Regions from separate parts of the Pseudomonas sp. GW821-FHT09C08 genome, predicted to be linked through region 4. Evidence: riboswitches for the same ligand, from Rfam matches in the RefSeq annotation. Region 4 holds a riboswitch; each other region holds the start of a gene.
The links. Region 4 has a riboswitch for cobalamin ahead of AC07OJ_RS01440 (CbtB domain-containing protein). Riboswitches for the same ligand answer to the same signal wherever they lie in the genome.
Positions count from the first base shown of each region.

Region 1 (4,960 bases), on a different contig from region 4:
GTTGCTCGATACGCCCGGCAAAATTGCCGAACGCCACCAGCGGATGCCAGCGCCTGGGTTCACCCAGCAGCGCATCCAGCGCCACTGCGGCGACACACAGCAAGGCCACACTCATTGACTCACTCCCCACACATTCTCATACAACATGTCACTCAGCGGCCGTGGTTCGGTCCAGCCTTCGAGCTGCAACATCGGTGCCGGATAGAACTCGGCCACCGGCCCCAGGCACAACACCGCCAGGGGTTTCGCGCCGGGCGGCAGGCCCAGCAGGTCGGCCAGGGCCTGGGGCTCGAACAGCGAGACCCAGCCCATGCCCAGCCCTTCGACGCGAGCCGCCAGCCACAGGTTCTGGATCGCACAGGACAGCGAGGCCATGTCCATTTCCGGCAAGGTGCGCCGGCCGAAGATATGCCGCTCGCGATCATCCATCAGCGCTGCCACCAGCACTTCGGCGCAGTCATGGATGCCTTCGACCTTGAGTTTCATGAACTCATCGGAACGCTCGCCCAACGCCTCGGCAGTGCGCACGCGTTCTTCTTCCACCAATTGCTGGATCTGCCCACGCAGTTGGCGGTCGCTGATGCGGATAAAGCGCCACGGCTGCATCAGCCCGACACTCGGCGCCTGGTGTGCAGCCTGGAGCAAGCGGTGCAGCAACTCGGGGGCCACGCTGCCGCCGCTGAAGTGGCGCATGTCGCGGCGCTCGGCGATGGCGCGGTAGACGGCGTCGCGGTCGGCCTGGGGGAAGGCGTTGTCGGTCATGGCCGCATCGGGGGCAAGCCCGCTCCCACAGTGGATGGGGATTCAACGCGGTCAATGGTGGGAGCCGGCTTGCCGGCGCTGGCCACCTCAGGGTCGGGCGCAAACAAGGCCGCCACCGCCCTCGGGTTGGACGGGAAATAGAAGTGCACGTAGGACGCGGTCATACGCCCTTGTCGGAACACCGCCTCGGCGCCGCGCCCACCATTGGGGCTGACGCCACGGGCAATCGGCTGCCACTCGGTGCTGGTCAGGGAATGGTGATAAGTGTGCCCACGCAGCACGCCTTCCGGCAGCTCGACGTTTTGCAGGGCCAGGGCCGCAAGTTTCTTTTGCATCACCGCATCGCCCTGCAGCAGGCCGACCAGTTCGGCGCGGGTGCCGTCGACGTCGGTCAGCGAGTCCAGCAGGTAGAGCATGCCGCCACATTCAGCGAGCAAGGGTTTGCCGGCCGCGTGATGGGCGCGGATGGCATCGAGCATCGAGGTATTTTCCGACAGCGCCTGGTGGTGCAGTTCCGGATAGCCGCCGGGCAGATACAGACTGTCGGCGTCAGGCAATTCGCGGTCATGGATCGGCGAGAAAAAGCGCAGCTCGGCGCCCATCGCCCGCAACAGGTCGAGGCTGGCACCGTAGGTGAAGGCAAACGCTTCGTCACGGGCCACCGCAATGCGCACACCGGCCAGCAACGGCTCGGCCTCGATCACTTCGGGGGCGGCGAAGGTCACCGGCGGCGGCAAGGCAACTTCACAACTGCTGCCCAGTGCCTGCGCAGCAGCATCCAGGCGCAGGTCGAGGTCATTCAGCTCGCTGGCTTGCACCAGCCCCAGGTGGCGGCTCGGCAGTTCGATCCCGGTTTCACGGGACAGCGCGCCATACCAGCGCAGGCCTTCGGTGAGACTGCCTTCGAGGAGTTGCGCATGGCGCAAGGTGCCGACGCGATTGGCCAGCACGCCCGCGAACGGCAAATCCGGCTGATAACGCGCGAGGCCCAAGGCCAGGGCGCCAAACGTCTGCGCCATCGCAGTGCCGTCGATCACACCCAATACCGGCACGCCGAAATGCCGCGCCAGGTCGGCGCTGGACGGCGTGCCGTCGAACAGCCCCATCACCCCTTCGATGAGGATCAGGTCGGCCTCAGCGGCGGCTTCCCACAACAGGCGGCGACTTTCCTGCTCGCCCACCATCCACATGTCCAATTGATACACCGGCGCACCACTGGCGCGCTCGTGGATCATCGGATCAAGAAAGTCCGGGCCGCATTTGAACACGCGGACTTTGCGCCCCAGATTGCGGTGCAAACGGGCGAGCGCGGCGGTGACGGTGGTTTTGCCCTGGCCGGACGCCGGTGCGGCGATCAAGACAGCCGGGCAATGACGGGGCTGATTCAAAGTTCGACGCCCTTCTGTGCCTTGATACCGGCCTGGAACGCGTGCTTGAGCATGCCCATCTCGGTGACGGTGTCGCCCATTTCGATCAACTCGGGCTTAGCGCCACGGCCAGTCACCACCACGTGCTGCATTGGCGGGCGCGCCTGCAGGTCGCTGAGTACCTGGTCGAGGTCGAGATAGCCGTGCTTGAGGGCGATGTTCAGCTCGTCCAGCACCACCAGGCCGATGGACGGGTCTTGCAGCAACTCGCGCGACACCGCCCACGCGGCTTCGGCGGCGGCGATATCGCGCTGGCGGTCCTGGGTTTCCCAGGTAAAGCCTTCGCCCATCACATGAAAACGCACCTGCTCGGGAAAGCGGCGGAAGAACAACTCTTCACCGGTGCTGTTGCGCCCCTTGATGAACTGCACCACCCCGCACTGCATGCCGTGGCCCATGGCGCGGGCGAGCATGCCGAATGCCGAACTGCTCTTGCCTTTGCCGTTGCCGGTGAGCACCAGCAGCAGGCCGCATTCGTTGGGGGAGTTGGCGATGCGCTCATCGATCACGGCTTTTTTGCGCAGCATGCGCGCCAGGTGGCGTTCGTCGCGGTCGGGGGAATCGGTCATGGCAGCTCTCCGTTGGGGCTGGACAAAAACGGCGGGCAGGAAAAAGGATAAACAGACAGCCAAGCATCGCCCACCGTGATGCTGTTGGATGAACCAGGCCGGTCTCCGGACTCATGAGTGGCGCCCTGGCTCTTTATAAAGAGAGCACTCGGACAGGCCGACAGCGCGCCTTCCCATATCGCACGCGATACAGTGGCAAAAAGCACCGTCTTGACTCATTTACCGTTGCGGGGGCAGCGCCGGAATCGCGGCAGCACTGTGTACAAGTGCGCTCACTCACCGGCTTCCCTGTTTCACTCCGTCGACCCATGGGTCACAGAGCACCTGGAACAAGCCGCGAAGGTTAGTGGGTTGGGGGTGGAGCGTCAATTAAAGCTGGCCTTGCACTTGAACCATCCTACGGCCGGCCTCCTCTACCCTTACAGGTATTAAGGAGAACACCATGCACAAAACCAGACTCGCCCTGCTTATCATGCTCGCCGGCACCCTCGCTGCCTGCGGGGAAAGCTCTACCTTGCAGGTCTCCGATGGCACCGGGCCGTCGCCCAAGTTGCCGGAGCCAAACAAGACCCTGATCCCGACCGTGAATATCGCCCCGGCGATTGGCTGGCCGGACGGCGCCAAGCCCACCGCCGCTGCCGGCACCCAGGTGGCGGCGTTCGCCGAAGGCCTGGACCATCCGCGCTGGCTGTATGTATTGCCCAATGGCGACGTGCTGGTGGCGGAAACCAACGCGCCACCCAAGCCGGATGACGCCAAGGGTATTCGCGGCTGGGTCATGGAGAAAGTCATGGGCCGTGCCGGCGCCGCTGTGCCGAGCCCGAACCGCATCACCTTGCTGCGTGACGCCGACCACGATGGCGTCGCCGAAACGCGCACGGTGTTCCTGGAAAACCTCAATTCGCCGTTTGGCATGACTCTGGTCGGTAATGATCTGTACGTGGCCGACTCGGACAAGCTGTTGCGCTTCCCCTATCAACCGGGTGAAACCGCGATCAAGGAGGCCGGCACCAAAGTCGTCGACCTGCCGGGCGGCAGCATCAATCACCACTGGACCAAGAACGTGGTGGCGAGCAAGGACGGCAGCAAACTGTATGTGAGCGTCGGTTCCAACAGCAATGTCGGTGAAAACGGCCTGGAAGCGGAACAAGGCCGGGCGGCCATCTGGGAAGTCGATCGTGCCAGCGGCGAGCACCGCATCTTCGCCTCCGGCCTGCGCAACCCCAACGGCATGGCCTGGGAACCACAAAGCGGCAAGCTGTGGACGGCAGTGAACGAACGCGATGAAATCGGCAGCGACCTGGTGCCGGACTACATCACCTCAGTCAAGGACGGCGCATTCTATGGCTGGCCCTTCAGCTACTACGGGCAGCATGTGGACGTGCGCGTCAGCCCGCAGAACCTGGACTTGGTCGCCAAGGCGATCGCGCCGGATTATGCAGTGGGCCCGCACACCGCCTCCCTGGGATTGACGTTTGCCGAGGGCAGCAAACTGCCCGCCCAGTTCAGCAACGGCGCGTTCATCGGCCAGCATGGGTCGTGGAACCGCAAGCCGCACAGTGGCTACAAGGTGATCTTCGTCCCGTTCGAGGCTGGCCAGCCCAAGGGGCAGCCCGTGGACGTGCTGACCGGTTTCCTCGACAAGGATGAGAAAGCCATGGGCCGGCCGGTGGGCGTGGTGATTGATCAGCAGGGGGGTTTGCTGGTGGCAGATGATGTGGGGAACAAGGTGTGGCGGGTGTCGGCCGCTAAATGATGGGTAGGAGCCGGCTTGCCGGCTCCTACAGTGATACGGTCCGTCAGGGGTTACGCGCCAGATTGCCTGGCAATACGCGCTTGGCACTCAGGTAGGCATTCTGCCAATACGCCTTGGACAAGGTATCCAGCTTTACCGTACCGCCGGTCTGTGGCGCGTGCACGAAGCGGCCCTCTCCCACATAGATCCCGGCGTGGCTGACCTGGGAACCGCCACCGGTGGCGAAGAACAACAGGTCGCCGGTTTGCAGGTTCTGCTCGCTGACATCCTGCGCGCGCATCACGATCAGCTCACGGGTGGTACGCGGCAGGGAAATACCGGCCGCATCGCGAAACACAAAGCCGATCAAGCCACTGCAGTCAAACCCTGAGTCCGGCGTGTTGCCGCCCCATCGATAAGGCGTGCCAACCAGGCCCAAGGCACGGAAGAGCACATCTTCGGCAGCA
Region 1 covers NZ_JBWKPG010000004.1:416,994-421,953, reverse strand. The annotation lists gene cbiB (adenosylcobinamide-phosphate synthase CbiB) at 1-115, opposite strand, end outside; gene bluB (5,6-dimethylbenzimidazole synthase) at 112-762, opposite strand; gene AC07OJ_RS16570 (cobyrinic acid a,c-diamide synthase CobB) at 759-2,150, opposite strand; gene cobO (cob(I)yrinic acid a,c-diamide adenosyltransferase) at 2,147-2,758, opposite strand; cobalamin riboswitch at 2,838-3,101, opposite strand; gene AC07OJ_RS16560 (PQQ-dependent sugar dehydrogenase) at 3,201-4,514, shown strand; gene AC07OJ_RS16555 (C40 family peptidase) at 4,558-4,960, opposite strand, start outside.
Region 1: linked by a shared signal. The riboswitch ahead of cobO (cob(I)yrinic acid a,c-diamide adenosyltransferase) and the one ahead of AC07OJ_RS01440 (CbtB domain-containing protein) in region 4 are both predicted to bind cobalamin.

Region 2 (4,960 bases), on a different contig from region 4:
GCGGTCGCAGGTCAGCGCCTGGTTGAGGTCATGCAGGGCAATCAAGGTGGTGACCGGCAAGCCTTGCACCCCCTTCAGAATCCCCAGTTGATGCTGGATATCCAGGTGATTGGTCGGCTCATCCAACAACAGGATCTGCGGCCGTTGCGCCAACGCACGGGCGATGTGCACCCGCTGGCGTTCACCGCCCGAGAGGCTGCGCCACGCACGTTGGCCCAGGTGGGTGGCGTCTACATCCTGCAGCGCCTGGTGCACGATAGCGTCGTCCTCGCGGGACCAGGGGCTGAGTGCCGACAGCCAGGGCGTGCGGCCCAGGGCCACGGCGTCGAACACGCGGATGGCGTCGTCGGTGTCGGCCTGTTGTTCGACCACCGCGAGTTGCTGCGCAATGGCACGACGGGACAGGTCGCCCAGGCGCACTTCACCCAGTCGCACCTCCCCCGTGGCCGGGGTGCGCAGGCCGGCCAGCAGTTTCAGCAGGGTGGATTTGCCGGAGCCGTTCGGGCCGACGATGCCCAGGGTTTCACCCCGCTGAACCTGCAGGTGAATGTCGCGCAGCAACGTGGCTTCACGCACTTTGAAGCCCAGGCCGATGCAGCTCAGTACGGTCATCGCGCATTCCTCCGGCCGATCAGGATCAGCGCAAACACCGGCGCACCCACCAACGCCGTGACCACGCCGACCGGAATGACCTGGCCCTTGATCAAGGTGCGCGACAACACATCGGCTGCAATCAAGAACAATGCGCCGCCCAAGGCGCTGGCGGGCAGCAGGCGCGAGTGCCCGGTGCCGAGCAGCAGGCGCACGGCGTGGGGAATCACCAGGCCGACAAATCCGATGGAGCCGACAATCGACACCATTACCGCCGTGACCAGTGCGGCGCAGGCCACCAGCACAAATTGCACGCGGCGCACCGGGATGCCCAGGGAGGCCGCCGAGTCGCTGCCGAAGGTAAACGCATCCAGCGCGCGCCGGTGCCACAGGCACACAGCAAGCCCTGCAACTGCCACCGGCACCGCCAGCCATACCGACGGCCAGCGCACCCCGCTGAGATTGCCGAGCAGCCAGAACATGATGCCGCGCGCCTGTTCGGAGCTGGCCGACTTGGTGATCAGGAACGCCGTCAGCGCATTGAACAGCTGCGAACCGGCGATGCCCGCGAGGATGATCTGCCCGGTGCCGCTGGCCGAACCACTGGCTCGCGCGAGCAGGATCACCAGCGCAAATGCGGCCATCGCACCGACAAAGGCTCCGGCCGACAGCGAGATCAAACCGCCGCCCACCCCGATCAACGCCACCAGCACCGCGCCCGTCGAGGCGCCGGCGCTGATGCCCAGCAGGTACGGATCGGCCAGCGGGTTGCGCAACAGCGATTGCAGAATTACCCCACAGGTGGCCAGCCCGGCGCCGCATGCGGCAGCGACCAGCGCGCGCGTGAGGCGGTAGTTCCACACCACGCCCTCATCGATCGGGTCCAGCACGTAGCCGGCGGCCCAGAGCTTGTTGGCCAGCACCTGCAGCACCACCTTAGGTGCGATGGCGGTTTCGCCGATGGCCACGCCGGCGAGCACGGCGATCATCAGCAGCGACAGGGCGAGTAGGGTGCGTATCATTTGGGCAAGTCGTAGCCATCGATGGCTGTCGCCAGTTGTTCCAGGCCATCGAACATACGGATGCTGGCCTGCAGCGCCAGGGCGTCGAGGATGATGATGCGGTTGTTTTTCACCGCGTCCATGTTGCGGGTGACCGGGTCACTGCGCAGGAAGGCAAGTTTCTTTTCATGGTCATCGGCGGGGTAGCGGCGGCGGTCCATGCGCGCGATCACCAAAAAGGTCGGGTTGGCCTTGGCAATGGTTTCCCAGCCAACGGCCGGCCATTCTTCATCGGACTGCACCACGTTGTGCAGCCCCAGGGTTTGCAGCATGAACTCGGGAATGCCCTTGTGGCCGGCCACGTAGGGGTCGCTGGCCATCTCCGAGCTGGAGAACCACACCAGCGCGCTGGCCTGCTTGAGGCCTTTGCCCTGCACGGTCGCGACGGATTTGGCCAAGCGCGCCTTGAGCTCGTCGTTCAGCTGTTGGCCGCGATCCTGTACGTCGAAAATCTGCGCCAGTTGGCTGATGCTTTTATAGATTGTCTCGATGCGAAACGGCTCCAGCCGCGTGCCGTCGGCGCCGACCAGGTTGTCCTTGCCTTCGCAGTCGGAGGGCAGCAGGTAGGTGGGGATCTTCAATTCGTGGAATTGCTCGCGGGTCCCGACCACGCCCTGCGGGCCGACCACCCATTCCAGCTCGGCAGCCACCAGCTGCGGGCGCTTGGCGATCACCGCCTCGAAACTGGGCTCGTTGTCAGCCAGGCGTTCGATTGTGTCGTTCTGTGCCTTGTACTGCGCCAGGACGCTGTTGAACCACAGCGAGGTGCCGACCACTTTATCGCCCACGCCGAGGGCGTAGAGCATTTCGGTGGCGGCCTGGCCGATGGTCACGCTGCGCGCGGGTGCCTGCTGGAAGGTGAGCGTGCTGCCGCAGTTCTGCACAGTCAGCGGGTACTCGGTGGGCGCGGCGTGGGCCAGGGCACAGAAGCCCAGGCCAGTGATCAGGGCGGTAACGCGTGGCAGCATGGGGCGATCTCCTTGAAACCGTACGTGGAACTGGGGAGGTACGGTCTGGAATTACGCCCTCGAACGCTGCGGGCCAGGCAGGCAAGGATGTCCTTCCCGGACACCCCGCCGGTTAGTGTTGGTGCTTGGGCCGGCAGGTCTCCTGACTGATGCGTCGTCGCCACGCTCCGGCCTTCCCGGACGAGGTCCAGTGGCATCAAGGAGCAGGCTCGGCACCTACAGTTGCGGGGGCAGTTCCGATTGGCGCGGCATACCGCGCTTCGGATTCCCTATTAGTCCCATTTGGGAACCGGCGCGGTATGGTAGTCGATCACGCGGTTGAGCGGGAGTTCTGACGGCGCGCGGTGAGAAGACTGCGGTAGCTCTTGTGGGATGGGTCTCCTATGATGCGCGGCCATGGACAGCCTTCACACAAGGAATACACAGTGAAATCATTCGTCGCCCTCGCCCTCATCGCCATGCTCGCCGGTTGCGCCACCCCGGGTAAAAGCGAAAAGCAGATTTTTGACGAAGCCGCCACCGCGCATGTCATGTCGCTGCCTTCCGGGGAAAACAGGGTGCGCTTGCACAGTGTGAAAATCCCCAGCCATGGTTTGATCGCCGACAACCTGGCCCTTGCCATGGCCGGTGGCGCCAATGCGATGTATCTGAAAGAAGAATTGTTGAAGGCCAAAAGCCTGGGCGACACCGGCTTTCTGATAATCGGCGCCAGCACTGTCGTTGACGTGGCCGTGATCGGCAACGCCTGTGAAGGGCTGGATCTGAAAGGTATGCAGATTTACTACTCGGGCACCGATGCGCAGAAGGATAAAGTGCGAACCGCGGTTGAAAAGACCCAGGCGCAGTTTTATTACATTAATGCGCAGTGAGGGTCTGGCAGTAGAGGCAGCCTTTTGGCAGTGAGTGGGCCAGTGCTCGCAAACGGTCTTGTACGGGTATGCGGACGTATCTTGCTCAGCAGGCTAAGCAGGCCAGACAGTCTAAGCAGGCCAAACAGTCTAAGCAGCCAAGCAGGCCAAGCAGGTTGAGCAGGTTGAGCAGGTTGAGCAGGTTATTGTGGTGAGCAGGCTTGCCCTGCGTTGGGCTGCGAAGCAGCCCTAAAACCTCACACCGCGGTTTGCCTGAAACGATGCGGTGGGATTCATGGGGGCGCTTCGCACCCCAACGCAGGGCAAGCCTGCTCACCACAACAACCCGTTGACATGGCCGTGATCGGCAACGCCTGTGATGGGTTGGATTTGAAAGGTATGCAGATTCACTACTCAGGCACCAATGCGTAGGCCCAGCAGGCTAATTGTGGTGAGCAGGCTTGCCCTGCGTTGGGCTGCGAAGCAGCCCTAAAACCTCACACCACGGATTTCCTGAAACGATGCGGTGGGATTCATGGGGGCGCTTCGCACCCCAACGCAGGGCAAGCCTGCTCACCACGACAAGCCTGCTCACCACGACCAGGCGGCTCGCCACGAAAGCTGGCAGTCGTGCTGATCCGGCTTACTTGCGATCCAGCCAAACTGTCTGCGCGTTGCAGAACTCCCGCACGCCGAAGTGCGACAACTCGCGCCCGAAGCCGCTCTTTTTCACCCCACCAAATGCCACCCGAGGGTCGGACACGCTGAACGCGTTGACGAAGATCCCGCCGGTTTCCAGCTGGTTGGCGATCTCCCGCGCCTTGGCTGCGTCAGTGGTAAAGATGCTCGCGGTCAGGCCGAACTCGCTGTCGTTGGCCAGGGCCACGGCGTGGTCGGCGTCGCGGGCGGTGATGATCGAGGCTACCGGGCCGAACAGTTCCTGCTTGAACGAAGTCATCTGGTCGGTGACACCCGCCAGCACGGTCGGCGCGTAGTAGTTGCCGGCACCCGGTACTTTGTCACCGCCCAGCAGCAAGGTTGCGCCTTCTTCCAGGGTCGCCTGGACCTGGCCGTGCAACTCGTCACGCAGGTCGAAGCGCGCCATCGGGCCGACATAGGTGTGGGGCGAGGTCGGATCGCCCATCACCAACGCACGGCTGGCTTCGAGGAATTTCGCGGTGAACGCTTCCACCACGCCTGCTTCGATGATCAGGCGCTTGGCGGCGGCGCAGACTTGGCCGCTGTTCTGGAAGCGACCGATCACGGCAGCCTGCACGGCGGCGTCGAGGTCGGCGTCGTTGAGCACGATGAACGGGTCGGAGCCGCCCAGTTCCAACACGCATTTTTTCAATGCAGCACCCGCCTGGGAACCGATGGCGATGCCGGCACGCACGCTGCCGGTGAGGGTCACGGCGGCGATGCGGGGGTCGGCGATGGCTTTGGATACGCCATCCTGGGTCACGTTGAGCACTTCGAACAGGCCTTCAGCGAA
Region 2 covers NZ_JBWKPG010000004.1:746,403-751,362, forward strand. The annotation lists gene AC07OJ_RS18000 (ABC transporter ATP-binding protein) at 1-612, opposite strand, end outside; gene AC07OJ_RS18005 (FecCD family ABC transporter permease) at 609-1,613, opposite strand; gene AC07OJ_RS18010 (ABC transporter substrate-binding protein) at 1,610-2,620, opposite strand; cobalamin riboswitch at 2,736-2,929, opposite strand; gene AC07OJ_RS18015 (hypothetical protein) at 3,046-3,489, shown strand; gene AC07OJ_RS18020 (aldehyde dehydrogenase family protein) at 4,112-4,960, opposite strand, start outside.
Region 2: linked by a shared signal. The riboswitch ahead of AC07OJ_RS18010 (ABC transporter substrate-binding protein) and the one ahead of AC07OJ_RS01440 (CbtB domain-containing protein) in region 4 are both predicted to bind cobalamin.

Region 3 (4,960 bases), on a different contig from region 4:
GGGTCGGGGCGATCATCCCCCGGCACCAGGATCAGTTGCACGCCGCGCTCGGCCAACTCCACCAGGCGCTCGATACCGTAGCGCCAATAGCCGATGCCGCCGTGCAGCGAAATCAGGATGACCTTGGCATGGCGCAGCACCTCGTCGACGTACAGGTCGACCGAGGCATGGTTCTGCACCTGCATCGGGTTGGCGAGGCGAAAGCTGGGGTAATCCTCGGGCAACTGCTGGGCGGCTTCGGCGAGCAGCGCCAGGCTGGAGTCGCCGCTGCACAGGATCACCAGTTCGGCGGGCGTTTGTCCGAGGTCGGCAATATTGTCGTCCGAGACGAAACCACCGGGCTGGGTCCTGAGCAGGTGCATGGGTTAAACGCTGAGGGCAGCGCGCAATTGCGCTTCGAGGCCAGCCGCATCCAGCTCCTGGCCGATCAGTACCAGGCGCGTGATGCGCGCTTCATCGGCCGCCCAGGCGCGGTCGAAGTGCTTGTCGAACCGCGTGCCCACGCCCTGGATCAGCAGGCGCATCGGCTTGTTCGGGATCGCCGCGAAGCCTTTGACGCGCAGGATGCCGTGTTGCACCACGAGTTGGGTCAGGGCGTCGAGCAGCAGCGCTTCGTCGGCTTGCGGCAGGTCGATGGAGATCGAGTCGAACGCATCGTGGTCGTGATCGTCTTCACCTTCGTGGTGATGATCGTGGTGGCTGTGGCGACCGTCGATGTGCTCTTCGGAGCCGGCGCCCAGGCCGATCAGCACGTCGAGCGGCAGGCGCCCGCTGCTGGCTTCGATGATCTTCACCGCCGGCGGCAGTTCTTCGGCGACTTCCAGGCGCACACGGGCCAGGTCTTCCGCGCTGATCAGGTCGGATTTGTTGAGGATCACCAGGTCGGCGCTGGCCAGTTGGTCGGCGAACAGCTCGTGCAATGGCGATTCGTGATCCAGGTTCGGGTCGAGTTTACGCTGCGCGTCGACTTGATCCGGGAAGGCGGCGAAGGTGCCGGCGGCCACGGCCGGGCTGTCGACCACGGTAATCACCGCGTCGACGGTGCAGGCACTGCGGATTTCCGGCCACTGGAAGGCTTGCACCAGCGGCTTTGGCAGGGCCAGGCCCGAGGTTTCGATGAGGATATGGTCGAGGTCACCGCGACGGGCGACCAGTTCGCGCATCACCGGGAAGAACTCTTCCTGCACGGTGCAGCACAGGCAGCCGTTGGCCAACTCATACACGCGGCCATTGGCTTCTTCCTCGGTGCACCCGATGGAGCACTGCTTGAGGATTTCACCGTCGATGCCCAGCTCGCCGAATTCGTTGACGATCACGGCAATGCGACGGCCCTGGGCGTTGTCGAGCATATGGCGCAGCAGCGTGGTTTTGCCCGAACCGAGAAAGCCGGTAACGATGGTGACGGGGAGTTTGGCCAGTGTTTTCATCGGATGCCCTTTGGGGCGGGCATACGGGACGATAGGCCCTGCGGCGGCGCGCAGCGGCAGATTTCGTCACCGGATCACCCCGCCCGGTTGAAGTGGAAAATCGGTTGCGAGGCAGGTCTCCTGGCTTGGGGCTTGCGGGTCGTGCGACCGGCGCCGGCTGCGCCTTCCCGCCTGGTGGCAGTGGCGTGGCAGTCGGATAAACCCTTTACAGTTGCGGGGGCAGCCGCGGATTGGACCGCGTTCCCTTCTTAGCTTCGGCCTGGGCTGAAGAACCTCGAGGGTGCAAGGCTACGCAGTGGTGGGGGGATGGTCAATGATGGGATGGGTTGAGTTGCTGTGGTGTACATATCCGGTATTGGGGTAACGGCCGCCTATGGTTCCGCTCTTACAGCGGGTCACTTTTGGAAAAGAGCCCCAAAAGTAACCAAAAGGGCTCTTGCCCCAACACTCGGCACCTCGCCTAGGCTCGGTGTGCCCGTAATCCGACATTGATTTGGGGGGCCGCCGCCACGCGCCATCCATGGCGCGGGGCGGCTAAACCGGCATCCCTGCCGGTTTACCCCCCAAATCAATATCGAATTCCGGCCAGCGTGTTTGATGGGGCGCCTAGATCAAGATCAAAAGCAAAAGCAAAAGCGCGGCGGCCTTAAAGCCGACCGGATTCTTATCTCGAACTCGGTCAACCTGTGGGAGCTGGCTTGCCTGCGATGGTCGTTAACGATGACGCGGAAACATCAGAATGTACGCGGCGCACACGCATTTTTTGCGTTCAAGCCGGCTCCTACAGAGATCAAAAAGCGCATCCACGATGCGAAGCGAGCCGCTTTTGACCTTGATCTTGATCCTAGGCGCCCCATTAAACACGCTGGCCGAACGCAGGTTTGAATCCGTGGGCAACCCGGCAGGACGCCGGGTTAGCCGCACTGGGCCAGGGATGGCCCATTGCGGCGGCCCACGGATTCAAGCCTGAGTGAGGGCACACCGAGCCTAGGCGAGGTGCCGAGTGTTGGGGCAAGAGCGTTTTGGTTACTTTTGCGCTGTTCAAAAGTGACCCGCCGTAAGGGCGGAACCATAGGCGGCCGTTACCCAAATAACGGATATGCCCCCACAACCGATTTGACTCCCCTCCCACCCCCATGCTCTCCTACACACCTTGTTTCGGGTGCCCCTCACAGGGTGAAACGGGAAACCGGTGAGTCATCACATGACGAGTCCGGTGCTGCCCCCGCAACGGTAAGCGAGCGAAGCGTCAGATCCACTGTGCCAAGGGCATGGGAAGGCGACGCTTTCAGGACTCCCCCTCAGGAGCCCCCTCGCAAGCCCGGAGACCGGCCCGAAAAAATCAGATAACAAACCCGCGGTGGGCGGGCGCTGTTCAGAACCCTGCGTGCCTGGCTCGCGGGGTTTTCATGCGCTCGTTTCACCCTGACACCCAGAAGGGACGCGCCATGTCGATCATCAGCAGCACCTCGCACACCGCCAGCAGCTCCGCCACCCTGAGCCAACGCCTGACCGCCGCCATCGGCGCGTCGATTCTCGGCGCGTGCCTGGTGTATTTCGCCGGTTTCTCGCACATCGAAGCAGTGCACAACGCTGCCCACGATACTCGCCACAGCGCCGCGTTCCCGTGCCACTGAGACCTGCCGACATGATCAAGCGTATTGCGCAAACCGCAGGTTTCACCGGCCTCCTGGCCGCCCTGCTGCTGACCCTGCTGCAAAGTTTCTGGGTAGCTCCGTTGATTTTGCAGGCGGAAACGTTCGAAAACGCCCCGGCCACTACTGAAGTGGCACATCAACATGCCGACGGCGCAGCTGCCCACAGCCACGACGCCGAGGCCTGGGAGCCGGAAGACGGCTGGCAACGCGTGCTCTCCACCACCGGCGGCAACCTGGTTGTTGCCGTGGGTTTTGCCCTGATGCTCGCCGGCCTCTACACCTTGCGCGCGCCTACTCGCACCGCTCAAGGCCTGCTGTGGGGCCTGGCCGGTTATGCGACCTTCGTACTGGCACCGACCCTGGGCCTGCCGCCTGAGCTGCCAGGCACCGCCGCTGCCGATCTCGCACAACGGCAGATCTGGTGGATCGGCACCGCGGCCTCGACGGCGGCCGGCATTGCGCTGATCGTGTTCGGTCGCAACTGGCTGCTGAAAATCCTCGGCGTGGCGATCCTGGCGGTGCCACACGTGATCGGCGCACCGCAGCCGGAAGTGCATTCGATGCTGGCCCCGGAAGCCCTGGAAGCGCAGTTCAAGATCGCTTCGCAGCTGACCAACGTGGCGTTCTGGCTGGCCCTGGGCCTGATCAGCGCCTGGCTGTTCCGCCGCAACCGCGACGATCAATACTCGGCATGACCCTGGTGGTCGGCCTGGGCTGCCAGCGCGGCTGTGATGTTCACACCCTGCTGGACCTGCTGGACAGCGCCCTCGCCGAAGGGGGGATCGAGCGTCAGCGCATCACTGCGCTGGCAAGCATCGACCGCAGGCAGGATGAACCGGGCCTGGTCGCCCTGTCCCGCCTGCTTAAGCTGCCGCTGCAGTGCTTCAGCGCCGACCAACTGGCGGCGTATGAAAACCGGCTGAGCCACAAATCAGCCGTCGCGTTCGCCCACACGGGCTGTCATGGCGTCGCCGAAAGCGCCGCCCTGGCCCTCGCCGAACATCTCGCCAGCGGCCCTGCCCGCCTGCTGATCACCCGCCGAAAAAACGCCCAGGCGACTTTTGCATTGGCCTGCGCAGGCTAAAACCCCGATAATTGCCTGCCCTGAACATGAACAATGTTCATACACGCCCGCTTTTAAACAGGAAATACCATGACCGTCTACTTTATCGGCGCAGGCCCTGGCGATCCGGAATTGATCACCGTCAAAGGCCAGCGGCTGATCCGCAGTTGCCCGGTGATTATCTATGCCGGCTCGCTGGTGCCGGCGGCGGTATTGGAAGGCCATCAGGCGCAGCAGGTGGTCAACAGCGCCGAACTGCACCTGGAACAGATCATCGACCTGATCAAGGCCGCCCACGCCAATGGCCTGGATGTGGCGCGGGTGCACTCCGGTGACCCAAGCCTGTATGGCGCGATCGGCGAGCAGATCCGCTATTTGCGCGAGCTGGGCATTCCGTTTCAGATCATCCCCGGCGTGACCGCGGTGGCGGCGTGTGCAGCGCTGCTGGAGACCGAATTGACCCTGCCGGACATTGCGCAGAGCGTCATCCTGACCCGCTACGCCGACAAAACCAGCATGCCCGCCGGCGAAGCGTTTGACAGCCTGGCGCAACACGGCACGACCATGGCGATCCACCTGGGGGTCAATCACCTGGAGAAAATCGTCGCGCAACTGCTGCCGCACTATGGCGCCGATTGCCCGATTGCCGTGGTGCACCGGGCGACCTGGCCGGATCAGGATTGGGCGTTGGGAACGCTGAGTGACATTGCCGAAAAGGTCGCCGCCAAGGGCTTCAGGCGTACCGCGTTGATTGTCGTGGGTCGGGTGCTGGCGAGTGACAGTTTCAGCGAGTCGTCGCTGTATCGGGCTGG
Region 3 covers NZ_JBWKPG010000006.1:293,042-298,001, forward strand. The annotation lists gene cobN (cobaltochelatase subunit CobN) at 1-362, opposite strand, end outside; gene cobW (cobalamin biosynthesis protein CobW) at 366-1,427, opposite strand; cobalamin riboswitch at 1,521-1,719, opposite strand; cobalamin riboswitch at 2,571-2,778, shown strand; gene AC07OJ_RS22105 (CbtB domain-containing protein) at 2,876-3,064, shown strand; gene AC07OJ_RS22110 (CbtA family protein) at 3,076-3,780, shown strand; gene AC07OJ_RS22115 (cobalamin biosynthesis protein) at 3,777-4,169, shown strand; gene cobM (precorrin-4 C(11)-methyltransferase) at 4,239-4,960, shown strand, end outside.
Region 3: linked by a shared signal. The riboswitch ahead of AC07OJ_RS22105 (CbtB domain-containing protein) and the one ahead of AC07OJ_RS01440 (CbtB domain-containing protein) in region 4 are both predicted to bind cobalamin.

Region 4 (4,960 bases):
CTTCAAGGATCACCAAAGGGTCATAGGCGGCCAGGCGGCTGAGCCAGGTTGGCAGGTCGGGACCGGCCACATGGTCGCTGATGCCGATCACCAGGCGCCGGGGCGCTTGGCTGCCCATATCGCCCAGTGCGCGTTCGTGGGCATTGAGCAGGGTGCGCGCGGCGACGATAAAGTGCTCGCCCTGCGGTGACAGCCGCACATGGCGCGGCGTGCGCTCCAGCAAGCGATAGCCCAGGCGTTCTTCCAGGCGCTTGAGCTTGAGGCTGATAGCGGCCTGGGAGGTGTCGAGGGCTGCGGCGGCGCGGGTGAAACTGGCGAAGTCGGCGACCAGCACAAAGGCCTGCACGGTGTCGATATCCAGCGGTTTTGGCGCGTCAGTCATATCCAATCCTTATCGCACATATATCGGCTGATATCTTGTTGAAATCATCGGCGCTGCGCAAGCTCAACCCTCAGCTTGCACGGGAGCTTTTTCATGTTTGCCAAACAGTATTCACACCGCTTGCCTGCCGACTACGACATGGTCGTGATCCGCCGCCGCGCCGCGCAATTGGGGCCGTTGTGGGATCACGCCGAGGGGTTGCTGTTCAAGGCGTTTATCGCCCGGGAGCACGCAGGCAAAGTGTATGCCTCGGTGTATCTATGGTCCGACCCACTGCAGGCCGCCGATTTTCTGCTCGGAGAGCGCTTTCAGAAGGTGCTCGACAGCTTCGGCCGTCCGTATATCGAGAGCTGGTTGCCGCTGGATGTGCAACGTGGGCCGGCGCAGACCGCGCTGAGCCTGTACCGCGAGGACTGGGCGTTGGAACCGGGGGCGGACAGGGCGGCGATCCTGGCCGAGGAGAAAAGTCGCAACCAGCAGTTGGCGGATAGCGGCGACACCTTTGCGGTGTTCCTCGCGCTGGATGTGCAGGCCTGGCGACTGGTACGGATCACCTTGTCGGCCAAGGCGCTGGAGGTGGACCATCCCGGGACGGGCTACCAGGTGTTTTACCTGGCCCATCCCGGGATTTGACTCAGGAGTTGAATCGGGCTTTTGGCTGGCTGAGCTTGCGCTCGGCCACCGCTCCGAACACCAGGCCCAGGGTGGTCCACAGCACCAGCTGGATGCCCAACGAGGCCACGCGGAATTTCCACAGCAGCACGGCCGAGAATTGCTCCGGCACTTCGTTGATCACCGGGAACAGGCTGCCGGCCACTGCGACGATCACGATGTACAGCGCCACGCCGAGGATCGCGCCGCTCCACACGCCACGGCGGGCAATCAGCTTGCGCGCGGCGTTGATCGCGATCACGGCCGCCGCCACCGACACCAGCAGCATCAGGAAGAACAGCTTGGTGCGCTGTGCAATGGTCTGCGGGTCCCCCACCGAAGGCGGGTTGGCCGGGTATTTGAGCCCGGGCACCAGGATCAGCGTCACAAAGGCCGCCAATGCCAGCAGCGCCGCCAGGCCGCGCGGGCCGACCTTGCCGATGCGGCCCAGGGCGTAGGCGAACACCAGGGCGAAGAGGCCACCCAGGGACACGCTGTAGACCACCACGCCGGTAAACAGGCCGAAGGTACTTTGCACCTCGCGGCTCACCAGTTCTTCTTCCGGCGCATCGCCGTGCATTTGTGCCATCTGGTCTTCAAAGGCGATGGCCTTGTCGATCTGCGGCTCGCCGAAGGCCTTGGCGAAACCGAAGGCCAACACGCCGGCGAGCAGGCCCACCAGCATCCCGCGTACGAGTAATTGCCCTGTCATGGTGTGTCTCCCTTATGAATTAATGGCAGGGGAAACCCAGCAGGTGGCGACCGTCGTGCACAAACTCGTGCACGTACATGCCCTTGAACACCGCAGTGGCGCCTTGCTCGGCACCGACGAAGTAAATCGCCAGCATCAGCAGCAGGCCGCCGAAGATCGCCCAGGGCAGGATTTCGCCCAGCGGGATCGTCGGCACATAGACATCAGGATGGGTTGCAGCAGTGTTAGCCATGAGAACCTCCAGGGATGACGCGTCCCGAAATGGATAGCGAAGGGGCTGAAACAGGGTCTGGCTTACGGCTATTGGGCCGAATACAGTGGCGCGACCGCGCCGGAATCGAACCGGCTTCCTCTTTCATGTTCGTTGTAACATGTTGAAACAACTTTGCCAGTCTACGCTGACTGCGCGCTGAAACAGAGTGAAATTGTGATGCAGGCCACCCGTCTGACCCTTATCTGCCATGCCATCACGCCGCTGCAAAAGCAGGGGCGCTTTCCCGATGACGAATCGGTGGCGATGGACTGGCAAGCTGCCGCGTCATCGCTGGCCGGGCGCTACCCGAAAAACCTGCGCCTGCTCTGCGCCCCCGAGGCTCGCGCCCGGCAGACGGCGGGTTTGTTCGGCAGTGCGCCGGTGATTGAAGAAGCCCTGCGCGATGGCAACTTCGGCGATTGGAAGGGCCAGGCCATCAGCCAGTTGGATCATGGCCAGTTGCAGGACTGGATGACCAACAGTGCCAGTGCGCCCCACGGTGGCGAGTCGGTCGAGCAGATTTGCGCACGCGTGGCGCAGTGGATGAAAACCCTCGAAACACAGCCTGGGCACGTAGTGGCTATCACCCATCCCTTTGTCATCCGCGCCGCGATGCTGTACGTGTTGCAGTTGCCCGTCGCGATGTTCTACCGGATCGACGTCGAGCCACTCTGCGCCACCGAACTGCGCTTCAACACTGTCTGGCGCCTGCGCCTGGAAACTCACGCCTGGCCGCATGAACATGGCAAAATCCACGCCCCGCACTGAGAGCAACCCATGAAACGCATCCTGATCATCGGCATTGGCGCCGGCAACCCTGACTACATCACGATGCAGGCCGTGAAAGCGCTGAACCGCACCGACGTGTTTTTCCTGATGGACAAGGGCCAGAGCAAGGACAAGCTGATCGACCTGCGTCGCGAGATCTGCGAGACCTACATCACCGAGCCCGGCTACCGCTTCGTCGAGGCCGACTGCCCCGAGCGTGTGCGCGGGGATATCGACTACACCACGGCCGTACAGGACCTCAACCGCGACAAGCAGGCGACGTTCGAACGCATGATCAATGAGGAAATGGCTGACGGTGAAGTCGGCGCTTTCCTGGCCTGGGGAGACCCGGCGCTGTACGACAGCACCATTCGTATCCTGCAGGCGATCCTCGCCAGTGGCCGCTGCCACTTTGAGTTTGAAGTCATCCCCGGCATCACCAGCGTGCAAGCCCTGGCGGCCCAGCACAAGGTGGCGCTGAACCGCATCGGCAAGTCCGTCGAAATCACCACCGGGCGCCGTTTGGCCGCAGGGCAGGCGAGTGATGCCGATACCCTGGTGGTAATGCTCGATGCCGAAGATTCCTACCGCAGCGTGGCGGATCAAGGCCTGGATATTTATTGGGGCGCCTACCTGGGCACGCCGGATGAAATCCTGATCAGCGGCAAGGTCAGCGAAGTGGCTGGAGAAATTGAACGGGTGCGCAAGGCGGCGCGCCTGGAGAATGGCTGGATCATGGACACTTATTTGTTGCGCAAACCCTGAGGTAACGTCCCATGCTCAAACTGTTTGCCCTGGCGCTGGCCCTGGTGGCCGGTGCCGCCCAGGCCGATACCAGCCTGCATACCGATTTGCCGCTTTCATACCTGGAACAGACCCAGGGCGATGCGCGCAACCAGCCACTGGTGATTTTCCTGCACGGGTTCGGCAGCAACGAGGAGGACCTGTTCGGCATCAAGGACGCGCTGCCCTCCACTTGGACCTACCTGTCGGCCCGTGCGCCGATGCCGGTCGACCCGCATGGTTTTCGCTGGTTTACCAAGACCCCGGGCGACGGCGAGTACAACGGCGAAACTGCTGATTTGCAGCGCAGCGCCAAACTGCTCGAAGACTTCGTGACCCAGGCCACCGCCAAATACCACACCCAGAGTGACCGGGTGTTCCTGGTCGGTTTCAGCCAGGGTGCGATCATGTCCTACGAGGTGGGCTTGCGTAAGCCTGCGTTGGTGCGTGGGATTGCAGCGTTGAGTGGCAGCGTGTTGCCGGTGCTCAAGGCCGAGCTGAAGCCGGATGAACGCCTGAAACAGCTGGCGATCTTTATCGGCCACGGCACCCTGGACCAGGCGCTGCCGTATACGTCGGCGACGCGCGCGAATGAGGTGCTGACGGGGTTGGGGCTGACGCCGGAGTTTCATGGCTATCCGGGCATGCCGCATACCATCAGCGAGGCGGAGGTGCAGGACCTGAAGGTTTGGCTGGAAAAAAGCCTGAACTGACGTTGGCTAAGTGTGGGAGCTGGCTGGCCAGCTCGCACATTTGTTGGTGATGTCAGGAAGATCGGCTCACTTGCCGCCGGTGATCTGCTTCACCAACTCCGCATGCCCCTTCACATCATCGGCCCGCGAGATGGCCTGGATCACCAGCAAATGGTTGCCCGAACCGCCGAGGAAAGTGGAGTTCAAGGTCTTGCCGCCGCCCTGGGTGGCGGTGCTGTCCACCTGGCGCAACCCCAGGCCCTTGAACGTGAGTTTCTTCTCGCTGAGTTTCTTGAAGTCGGGCAGTGCAGCGGTCTGGTCCTTGACGAAGCCGGCCACGGCGCCGTCGAGGAACTGCGTGTCGTTGTCCTGGATGGTAACTCCGTCGTTACGCACGGTTTCGGCGACGATCACCACGCTTTTCGTGGTCTGGTTGGCGTACATCGTGCCTTGGGTGTCGGCGGTGCCATCTTCGGCCTTGCCGGCCGGCAGGGTGTCGGCGACGTAGGCCTTGGGCAGGCTGAAAGTGAACTTACCGCCCAGGGTGGAGAGGGTTTGCGTGGCAGGCTTGGCAGCAGCGAAGGCGCTGCCGGCGGTAAGCGCAAGGGCCAGCAGTACGGCGGTCTTGGTGAAAGTGGCCATGAAGCGCTCCAGGGATGAACGAAATTGCGGCATATTCTGTCAGAAATTTCGCAATATCGTTCATCCGAAGCCTTACA
Region 4 covers NZ_JBWKPG010000001.1:333,663-338,622, forward strand. The annotation lists gene AC07OJ_RS01425 (LysR family transcriptional regulator) at 1-382, opposite strand, end outside; gene AC07OJ_RS01430 (DUF4865 family protein) at 476-1,015, shown strand; gene AC07OJ_RS01435 (CbtA family protein) at 1,017-1,745, opposite strand; gene AC07OJ_RS01440 (CbtB domain-containing protein) at 1,765-1,977, opposite strand; cobalamin riboswitch at 2,010-2,139, opposite strand; gene AC07OJ_RS01445 (histidine phosphatase family protein) at 2,176-2,766, shown strand; gene cobF (precorrin-6A synthase (deacetylating)) at 2,776-3,531, shown strand; gene AC07OJ_RS01455 (alpha/beta hydrolase) at 3,543-4,262, shown strand; gene AC07OJ_RS01460 (DcrB/PsbP domain-containing protein) at 4,329-4,883, opposite strand; gene AC07OJ_RS01465 (monovalent cation:proton antiporter-2 (CPA2) family protein) at 4,956-4,960, opposite strand, start outside.